DNA from 2 places in the Pseudoalteromonas sp. PB2-1 genome. Region 2 is predicted to be linked to the other one. Evidence: predicted binding sites of a transcription regulator. Region 2 holds the regulator's gene; the other holds the start of a gene.
The links. Region 2 encodes sigma-54, which starts transcription at its own class of promoters, with help from an activator protein. Its sites were predicted from a motif close to GTTGGCACGNNNNTNGNNT; they were not measured.
Positions count from the first base shown of each region.

Region 1: L0Z67_RS15600 (TorF family putative porin) is a predicted target of sigma-54. The motif match lies at 2,582-2,600, and genes of this name have one in related genera.

Region 1 covers NZ_CP090667.1:3,334,202-3,339,546, reverse strand. The annotation lists gene L0Z67_RS15610 (YIP1 family protein) at 1-685, opposite strand, end outside; gene L0Z67_RS15605 (aldo/keto reductase) at 851-1,747, shown strand; gene L0Z67_RS15600 (TorF family putative porin) at 1,808-2,485, opposite strand; gene L0Z67_RS15595 (hypothetical protein) at 2,772-3,938, opposite strand; gene L0Z67_RS15590 (helix-turn-helix transcriptional regulator) at 4,090-4,290, opposite strand; gene L0Z67_RS15585 (hypothetical protein) at 4,300-4,719, opposite strand; gene L0Z67_RS15580 (AsmA family protein) at 4,950-5,345, shown strand, end outside.
Region 2 covers NZ_CP090667.1:3,172,575-3,177,919, reverse strand. The annotation lists gene mgtE (magnesium transporter) at 1-184, opposite strand, end outside; gene L0Z67_RS14815 (HPr family phosphocarrier protein) at 394-666, opposite strand; gene rapZ (RNase adapter RapZ) at 680-1,525, opposite strand; gene ptsN (PTS IIA-like nitrogen regulatory protein PtsN) at 1,526-1,978, opposite strand; gene hpf (ribosome hibernation promoting factor) at 1,982-2,269, opposite strand; gene L0Z67_RS14795 (RNA polymerase factor sigma-54) at 2,296-3,795, opposite strand; gene lptB (LPS export ABC transporter ATP-binding protein) at 3,904-4,629, opposite strand; gene lptA (lipopolysaccharide transport periplasmic protein LptA) at 4,626-5,147, opposite strand; gene lptC (LPS export ABC transporter periplasmic protein LptC) at 5,137-5,345, opposite strand, start outside.

The DNA.
Region 1 (5,345 bases), 160 kb from region 2:
TACCGTAAATAACAATACTTGGTAGAGCTGTAAATAGTAGCGCTTTATTGAATGTGAAATTAGTCCAACTCTTCAAACCGATAGCAGCGATGAAAATGCTCCAAATAGAAAAGATATTGAGACTTTCAAGTAGGGTGTACAATGGGTGGCCAATTTCTAAACCAGTTAAAAGTTGATTAATCGAAGAGTAATTCATTAGTGTTTGTGAAATTTGGTTAGTGCTTGCTGTAAGCACTAAGATTAAAAGGCCTAAGTAATAAATAACCAAAGGCATCATGGCCCACACGCCAAAGCCGTACCAAGCACCATAGCCGTAATTAGCCTCTGGGTCTTGCTTCGATACAAATAGATAGTAGCCTGCCATCAGGGCATTAATGACAGCTAAACCGATAATGCTACCAAAGATAGCAAACCAAACTTGCATATCAATAGTTTGCTCTATGCTTTGGCGCATCATTTTTTGTTCTGCAATGGTGGCATCAACACTGGCTGCAGCCACTTGTTGATCGATTAAATATTGTGGGTCAGCTTTATTGTAAAAAGCAAACATGCTGGCAGCGAGAATGCCGGCAAGTAAAATAAAGGCAACAAAAGACCAGCCTTTTGTTTCTCTCACCCCATTAAAGGCTTTATTCGGGCTGATAAAAATATCAATTAAAGCAGTCATTGCATTTGAAGATTTCATTATTATTCCTTGTTTTAAAACATTTGCTTTTAGGTACTAAAATATCCTGTTTAGTAACAAATTAGCAATTTGTTTTGTAACTGTATGTTAACAGGTGTGATGCTGTTAGTTGTGTTATTGTGTAAGCACTGGAATGAGTCGATATTTTTAAGTAAGTAGGTAGTTATGACGAATAACAATAGACGTTGTATTGATGAGTTAGTGTTAGGGTTTTGGCGCTTGTTAGATTGGCAAGTTACGCCACAACAGTGTTTAAGTTTTTTAGAAAATGCAATCGATATGGGTGTTTCACACACCGATCACGCTGACATTTACGGCGAATATGGCTGCGAAGCCGAATTCGGTAAAGTGCTCAAGCTGAAGCCAAGTATTCGTGATGAGATTAAAATAATTACCAAGTGTGGTATCAAGCCCGCATTTGCAAGTTTAGGGTTACAAGGTAAGGCTAACCATTATGATTCCAGTGCTGCGCATATCATTGCCTCAGCGCAACAGTCATTAAAGCATTTCAATACAGATAGGTTAGATGTGTTATTAATTCATCGTCCTGATTATTTAATGAATGCTGATGAAATGGCTGAAGCATTCAATACCCTCAAAGCGAATGGTGATGTGATTGACTTTGGTGTATCTAATTTTACGCCATCTCAACTCAGCTTATTACAATCCCGTTTAGATTTTGAATTGGTTACCAATCAGATTGAGTTTTCGCCTTACGAAATGAAAGCCCTTGATGATGGAACTTTAGACCAATGTCAATTGCTCGATATTAAACCAATGCTTTGGTCACCGTTAGCAGGTGGACGTCTGTTCTCAAGTGATGATGAAAAAGCGATACGTTTACGCGCAGTGTTAGAGCAGGTCGGCACTGAAGTTGGTGCAAGTTCTCTTGATCAAGTGGTGTATGCTTGGTTATTGATGCATCCGAGTGCGCCATCTGTAGTGCTAGGTACGGGTAACATTGAACGCGTTAAATCAGCTGTTGCAGCTAAGGCTCTTAAGATAAGCCGTGAGCAGTGGTATCGTATTTGGCAGGGCTCAACAGGCCACAGTGTTCCTTAAGCTTCTAAACTAGAAAAGGGCCTTGCGGCCCTTCGTGTTGCAGCAAGTAACACATTCTTTTTAAAGTGTAAAATCTACCGCGTAAGCGACATACACTTTCACATCTGTTCCATCAATGTCAGTATCTGAAACGCCTAATGTAAAGCCGTCTTTAGATACCGAAACACCGTAGTCGATGATATTGTCATCACCAATGAAATCACCTGAGTAATGGCCGACATGCAGCGCCAGCTCTGTGCCATTATTTCCTATTGGAAAGCTATAATCGGCATTTAAATACAGTGAATCTCCAAAGTCGGTGCCATCGCCGCTTGCTGCTGATGAAGCTAATACGGCTGCGCCAAACGTGAAGCTACCCATACTAATGCTACCGTAGATCTCTGAAAAGTCTGCATCGGTAAACGAGGCCGCATCTGGGTATGCATAATAAATGTAGCCAACATCGTAGCTAAAGGTTTCATTGATATCGCCGCCAAAACCAGCGTAGAGATCAAGCTCGTAGGTCATATCTTCTGCCCAGCTAGCATTTGATACCCAAGTACCCGCATAAAAGCCAGATTCACTTGCGTAATCAATACCACCTTGAATTGCGGCATCACCGCCTGTCTGTTCTTGACCACGCCATAAGTAGTTTGAGGTTGCTGCCGCGTTAGCTGTTACTTCTGCAAAGCTATACGTCGAGCCTAAAGTAAGTAGCGTGAGGGCGCTGGCCGCGACCACTTTTTTTAGTTTTAGCATGTTTTGTATCCTGTTGTTATGTTGATTTTGCCCATTTCAGATTGCAGTCTGGTTATTTGTCGGGGCATTATTTTTATGTGTTGTCTGGATACGATATAGCACTGGTTGTGCCAAGTTAATTTACGGTGGGAATTTTTATGCTTTATTTCTTTTAAAACAGTCTTGTAAGTATTCTTTTGGTTAAAGTTGACTTGTATTTGAATTATTCATGCGCACTTGCATGGTGCAATAAATTTCCTGGTTGCACAATGAAGACGCAACCAGGTTTTTCTTACTTGATAGAGACTTAGCCGAAAATGGCACGCATTAAACTAATGGTTTCTTCAACGCTACGGCCCTTTTCAACTTCACTGATGATTGAATCGCGCTTAGCTTTAATATGTTCAGGGATATCATCACTTGCAAGGGCTCGGTCTACCAGTATTTCAGCCGATTCTTTACCGCGGCGTACAGTCTTTTTACCCGCAGAGCTTGTGCTGCTTTTAGGTTTGTTTAGTAACTTAATATAGTTAGAGCTATCAGCAGTCGCTTTGTCTGCATAATAAAAGAAGCTAGGTAACAAGGCTTTAATTTCAACTAGAGATTGTTCAAGTTCATTAGCCGCAGTAGCCATTTTGTACCAAGGCATACTATGAATTGCTTCGACAACATCTTGCCAGTAGCGCTCAAAATCGCGGTTATTTAGCTTCGTAATGCCAAGGGCTGCACAAAGGGCATCAAGTTTACTATTTACGATTGGTGTAAACACGTCAGGTCGACGCATTGCAAGTAAGCGAGTAGCAGGCGCAAGCGTTGGCTTTTCATCGCTGCCATTAAATGCCATGAAGTAAGCAACCATAAAATGCTGATAATGTTCTTGAGTTACTTCACCCTCAAGTGGAATGTGTACAAGAGCCTCATCGAACGCACCAGGTAAATCACTCAACATTTGGTGGAAACCTTTGGCGTTTTTAGTAGAAGCAAACCATTCAACGTCAAAGTTATAGCTGCTTGGATCGAGCGAGGCACTGTGCTTACCTGAAAACGCTAAACGGTCTTCTGGGATCATCTCTTTTAGTGATTGTGATTTAATCGCTGCAATGTAATTAGCTAAGCGTAGTTGCTCATCAAGGGCTACAAGCTCTTTATGCTGTTCGATGAAACTTGCGATAACTGGCCATGGCGCAACTCTTAACGTTTTTAACTGCAAAAAGCTGATTGCAGAAATTAATAAGTCATGAAGTTTTTTAAGTGTCGGTAATTGCTTATCTTCTAATAGATCGTAATTAATGCGATCGCGGCTTGCACTTAATAGCTCATAGCACCACCCTAAAAAGTCTTCAGGGTGGTTTTCTACTTTAACTGCCATTAGATTTAAGCTGATATCAGAGGCTTGCTTGAGGATATTTTGATAAATTTGACTTTCTTGCTCGCCAAGCGCCATTTTTGACGGTGAAATAAGCAGTTTCTTCATGCTTAATCGATACTCCAGTTTTGACCAAATTAGGTTGTTTAATTTTAGTACACAGGGTGCAAAAACAACAGGGTCGTGCATCATACCGAAGTAATGAAATGATGCAATCTTACTGATAATTTATAAGTAAGATTGCGACTGACGAGGTTAATTAATCATTGTCATCGAGTGTAAATAATTGCTCAACACTGAGTTCAAAGTGAGCAGCAATTTTTAACGCGATAATCACCGAGGGAATAAAGCGGCCTGTTTCAACTGTGCTAATGGTTTTACGTGATACTGCAATGGCATCAGCAAGTTCTTGCTGCGACAGCCTCTTTTCTTTACGGAATTTAGCGATATTATTTTGCACTTTGTACACCTAGTCTCTACTTTGCCAAAGAATTGATACGCCATATATTAAACTCATCAAGGCAAGATAAAATGTGGCCATCATGCTATGCGATACATTTAAAGCAAGTTCGTTAGACAATAAAAAAATAGCCCCCATGCTAAAAAGTAATCCAAGCACAACATGTTTATAAGCGATGGTATCAATCGTATTTAAAAATTCATCCTTATACGTAAGGCGATAGCCAAGTTTCCATGTAAATCCACCTCTAATTACAAACATAAAGAAAGATCCTAAAAATGCGCTACCGCCAATAAACAGTAACGGTGCTGATGTTTGCTTGAGCATTGGGTAAACACTAATAATTAATAACGTGACTCCCATGAATATTGAAAACCATGCGTTATGATTCATAAACTTTTCTTCCGTTTTGATATCTTGCTTAGACATAATCGTTTCCTTTTATTTTAAACTCAAATGTAACCTACAGGTATCAATATAACCCTAGGGTATCATTCGGTCAAGATCTTTTTGTAACCTCTAGGTATCAAAATGTTTCAGCGTTGATTCATATTCTTGTACCTAAGCTTGTTCAAAAACCTTTTTATGGATTGGGCAATGCATTTGCGCCTAACTCCCGCTATGATATGAACATTGTTTGCCCATGTTTAAGGATGATTATGAAAACCCTACTGAAAATTGTTGGTGTCATTTTCGTATTACTGATTGCATTAGTAGTCGCCGCACCATTCCTCATACCTACCGATGCCATATTTAACAAAGTATCGGAGCAAGTAGAACAAACCACAGGTCGTAGTCTGACTATTAATGGCGATAAAAAGCTGTCGGTATTTCCATCATTAAAGCTCGAATTGAATGATGTACATTTTGCGAATATGCAAACTGGCTCGCAAAAAGATATGGCAAGCATGCAGCAACTTGCAATTCGTATTCCTTGGATGTCGTTATTTGGCGGTGATTTCAAACTAGATAAGTTTGTTATTAATGAACCAACAATATTATTAGAAACCGATAAAAATGGTAAAGCAAACTGGCAATTATTTGATGCGGTTGCT
Region 2 (5,345 bases):
GATCAACGAGTTGCCACAACATGCGGCGGATTTTATGAGGTGATGACTCAAGTAACAGTGCTGTATCGCAAGGTGCTGTTTTAGCTAGCATACCGCGCACTTGAACAAATTGACCACTATTAAGTGACTTGGTCACCTGTTTAAGTTGTTGTAGTGGGTAATCTTGTTCAAAGGCTTCTGGCATTGGCGTCCTTACAACTAAAAAGTGAGCTCTGGCTAAATAAATACAGCATAGTTGCACAATAATAAATTTGCTGAGTTATCGTTTAAAGCAACCATTATATTAAGAATATTTGTTATATAAGATGAACGAATGACTTAAAAGTAAGATATTTAAGAGGAATTTAAATACCTAAGTTAAGTTTAACGCAAATCTTTCGTGCTTAGCAAATGCTATTCTTGCTCATGAAAGCGTTGTGCTATTAATTCACCTATTGCATTAAGTGCAGCAGTTGCATCAGGGCCTTCGCATACAACGCGTACTTCTTTACCTTGGCTGCTTTCTAATAACATTAGAGCAAGTACACTGTCACCTTCAGCTTCTTTGTCATCTTGATATAACATAATTTTAGCATCAAATTGAAGTGCAAGTTGTGCAAGTACAGTTGCTGCCCGAGCGTGTAAGCCAAGTTTGTTTTGAATTAAAAACGTATTTTCAGCATACATGTTAAAGCCCTTATTATAAGTCTTGCTCACGATGGCGAATTTTTACATTCGCATGGCTTTTCGCGAAACTTTCACCAATCGTCTGTGCTAAGTAAACCGAGCGATGCTGTCCACCTGTGCAGCCAATTGCGATCGTTAAATAGCTGCGGTTATTACGTTCAAGGTGTGGTAACCACGTTTGCACAAAGGTTTGAATCTGCCAAGTAAATTTTTGCACTATGCTATGGCTTGCAAGGTAATCTTTAACTGGTTGGTCGAGACCCGTAAGTGGCTTAAGATCTGGCTCCCAGTGTGGGTTTGGTAAAAAGCGTGCATCAAATACATAGTCAGCTTCTTTCGGGATACCATGCTTAAAGCCAAATGACATAAAGGTAATAATAAGCTTTTTGTCTTTTTTACCGAGAATCTTCTCACGAATTGACTCTGCTAGCTGATGTACACTTAAATCCGTTGTGTCGATCATAAAGTCGGCGCGGGTAATTAGTACATCGAGCAGTATTTTTTCTTGCTTAATTGCTAAATCGAGTGGTAAAGAATCTAAAGAAAGCGGATGTAAACGTCTTGTCTCAGAGAAACGTCTAATGAGTGTTTGATCATCACTATCAAGGTAAAATAAGGTTGGATTGGCGAAACCTGGCAAGTATTCAAGAATATCATTAAATTCTTGTTGCTCTTTTGGCAGGTTACGTACGTCGATACTGACTGCTATTTTGTCGTAATTATCAGAGACGCTGCGCACTAGCGAAGGTAATAGGTTTACAGGAATATTATCAACGCAATAATAACCAAGATCCTCAAGGACTCGTAAAGCGACTGATTTACCTGAGCCAGAACGGCCACTGATAATAATTAATTCCATTTATGCCTCTGATGCAATAACTTGAAACAGTTCCTGATCGGTTTTAGCGCTGCGTAACTGTTTACAAAATTCTTTGTCTTTTAGTCTATCAGCAATTGTTGATAAGGTCTTTAAATGAAGTTGGCAGTCTCCATCAGGTACGATGAGTGCAACAAAAATATCAACAGGGCGGTTGTCAATTGCGTCAAAGTTAATTGGAGATTCGCTCACTATAATAAACGCATGCGGTTTATCAGCACCTGACATACGACCATGCGGAATAGCAATACCTCTACCAATTCCTGTGCTCCCCAATTTTTCTCGATTGAGTAAAGCATTAAGAATATCTTGCTGCGATAGATGAGGAAGCTGCTCATGAGCGAGTTCGCTGATAAATTCGAGAATTCTTTTTTTGCTATTAAAAAGGACCGCAGCTTTGCTGCAGTCCTGGCTAGTAAGTGAACTAAGTTTCATAATTTAGTGTCGAGCTAATTTCTCTTTGTGTTTAATTACTTGGCGATCAAGCTTATCAATTAGCGAGTCGATGGCCGCGTACATATCTTGATGCTCTGTAGAGGCAAACAGTTCGCCTCCGTTTACATGTAAAGTTGCTTCTGCTTTTTGACTTAATTTTTCTACGTCTAAAATGACATGAACATTATTAATATGATCAAAATGCCTTTCTAGTTTCGCAAACTTGGTGTTTACATAGTCTTTTAATGAATCTGTGATTTCTACATGACGACCAGTTAGGTTTAGTTGCATAAGCATTTTCCTTCTATGTAAAACGTCTAAATCAAGCTTTTACGCTGATTAGACGGCGGTATTGCTAGAGACTCTCGGTATTTTGCAATTGTACGTCTAGCTACTTTAATTCCTTGCTCAGCCAATATATCTGCAATCTTACTATCACTCAATGGCTTCGCTGAGTTTTCTGCGGCAATAAGCTTTTTGATTAAAGCGCGTATTGCCGTTGATGAACACTCGCCACCATTTTCTGTGCTGACGTGGCTTGAGAAGAAATATTTCAACTCAAAAATACCCCTTGGGGTATGCATATATTTTTGCGTTGTAACCCGTGAAATCGTCGATTCATGCATTTCGACCATTTCAGCGACATCATTTAGCACCATCGGTTTCATCGCCTCAGGGCCGTGTTCAAAGAAAGCCTGTTGTTGTTGAACAATACAGTTCGTTACTTTTAATAAAGTATCATTCCGGCTCTCTAAGCTTTTAATAAACCACTTAGCTTCTTGCAGATGAGAGCGAATAAACTGACTGTCGCTGCTTGATTTTACAGAGCGTGACATAGCCGCATATTGGCTATTCACTCTGATCTTTGGCATACAGTCAGGGTTAAGCTCAACGACCCAACGACCTTTTACTTTTTTTACTGATACGTCGGGTATGACGTATTCAGACTCTTCACGTACGATGCTATCCGCGGGCTTAGGGTTCAAGCTATGGATAAGCGTCATGACTTCTTTTAGCTCGTTTTCTTTAAGCTTAGTCTTTTTCATCAAAGTACGATAGTCGCGACTTGCTAATAATTCGATGTGCTCAGATAAAACCATTTTAGTTTCAGCCAAATAAGGTGTATCTGCATCGAATTGACGAAGTTGAATACATAGGCACTCTTGTAAACTGCGAGCACCAATGCCGACAGGATCAAATAGCTGTATTCTTTTTAGGACCGCTTCGACTTCATCAAGTTCTATTTCTTCTTCTTCATCATCGTTTTGATTAAAGCTTTCAACAATATCCTCACAACTGACGGTTAAAATACCTGAGTCATCAATAGCTTCGACTATAGCAACAGCAATTGCTTCATCAGTTGGACTAAATGGGGTCAACTGTAGTTGCCACATCAGATATTCGTGGAGAGTTTCGGTTGACGCACCTTGATAAATAGACTCATCTTCTGGCATTGGCCCTGAAGAGGTTGAAGGAGCTGCACTCATGTACTCATCCCACGTGACGTCCATTGCTAGGTCGTCACTAACGGTATCTTTATTGAGTGCATCACTGCTTTCTTGCTCGTACTCACTTGGTGCTTCTTCTGCCGTAGCAGTGACTTGTGAATCATCAGAGTCAGATTTTTGTTCGTTTTTACCGATTGCGTCTTCACTGTAATCCGCTTCTTCCACTTCAAGTAGAGGATTACTATCAAGCGCTTCTTGTATTTCTTGCTGGAGATCCAATGTACTAAGTTGCAATAAGCGAATGGCTTGTTGCAGTTGTGGAGTCATTGTAAGTTGCTGGCCCATGCGCAGCTGTAATGATTGCCTCATGTATCCCTAACAATCCTTTTAAATCATTTATTGATACTACTTTGAGTCAATATCAATATGTTGTCATTATTGTAAGTCTAGCAGATGCTCTAGTCGGTGGTGTATTGGTTACAACCTGAATTGCTCGCCTAGATAAACATCGCGTACGGTTTGGTCTGCTAATACGTGTTCAGGCGTGCCTGATGCAATTAGCTCCCCATGAGAAACAATGTAGGCTTTTTCACAAACATCAAGGGTTTCTCGAACATTATGGTCAGTTATTAGTACACCGATACCACGGTTTTTCAAATGCTCTATAATTTTCTTTATATCTAACACTGAAATTGGATCAACACCAGCAAAAGGCTCATCTAGCAGAATAAATTTTGGATCTGCGGCTAATGCTCGCGCGATTTCAACACGGCGACGCTCGCCTCCTGATAGCGCCATACCTTGGCTATCTCGAATGTGCTGAATACTAAATTCATCAAGCAGGTTATTGAGTGTTTCTTCTCGTTGCTGTTTTTTAAGATCTTTACGTGTTTCAAGAATCGCCATCAGGTTTTGGTAGACCGTCAACTTTCTAAAAATGGATGATTCTTGGGGTAAATAGCCAATACCTAATCGAGCGCGATTGTGCATGGGTAATAAAGTGATGTCGTTGTCATCAATACTAATTTTACCTTTGTCGCTTGGCACTAGCCCTACAATCATGTAGAAGGTGGTGGTTTTACCTGCACCATTAGGGCCTAGTAGGCCAACAATACTGCCAGCTTCGACTTCTAGTCCCACATTTTTGACAACTTGGCGGCCTTTATAGCTCTTTGCTAACAGCTCTGCTTTTAATGTACTCATGGCTGGCCTTTATCATCTTTTTTATTATCAACAGGCACTAAGATTGTATGCACACGATCCGTTGAATTTTCGTCTTTTTCAGCACTAATGAGTTGTTGTTCCATGTCGTAAGTTATACTTTTTGCACTGACTTTTTGCCCTGCTTGTGTCACTTGTGCATCGCCAACTAAGGTGAGTAAACGCTTTGCTACATCGTAACGTACTTCGTCTGCACTGGCGCTCATAACCGTGCCATCTTCTTGTTTTTCTTCAAAGTAGGCTGGCTTACCAGTGGCAATGATAAGTGAAACAGTACCATCAACCTCACCAGCATGTGCTTCTAGGCGATCTGCGGTAATACGACGATTACCATGGGTTATTTCTACATTTTCTTCAAAAATCCCGACACCATTTTTTAACTGACCTACTTGGCGATCTGAGCTAATGCTGATAGGAGTACCCGCTTGGTCTGCAGCAGCGCTTGAAAACGCAATCAATAAGCTTGGGATTAGAAGTAATTTTTTAAGTTTATTGGTCATAGTATATGGTTCGTGTATGGTTAGTTAACTCGACGATTTCGGCTTTTAAATCAGCTTTTAAACCTTTACCGGTAATCTTTAAGTTTGGGCCTGTTAATGTAACAGGTTGTTTTGAGTACATGGTCATTTTTTCAATATCAACATTGATATTTTCTGCGTTGATATCTTCAATCATGCCATTATGAGTTAGATTTTTTG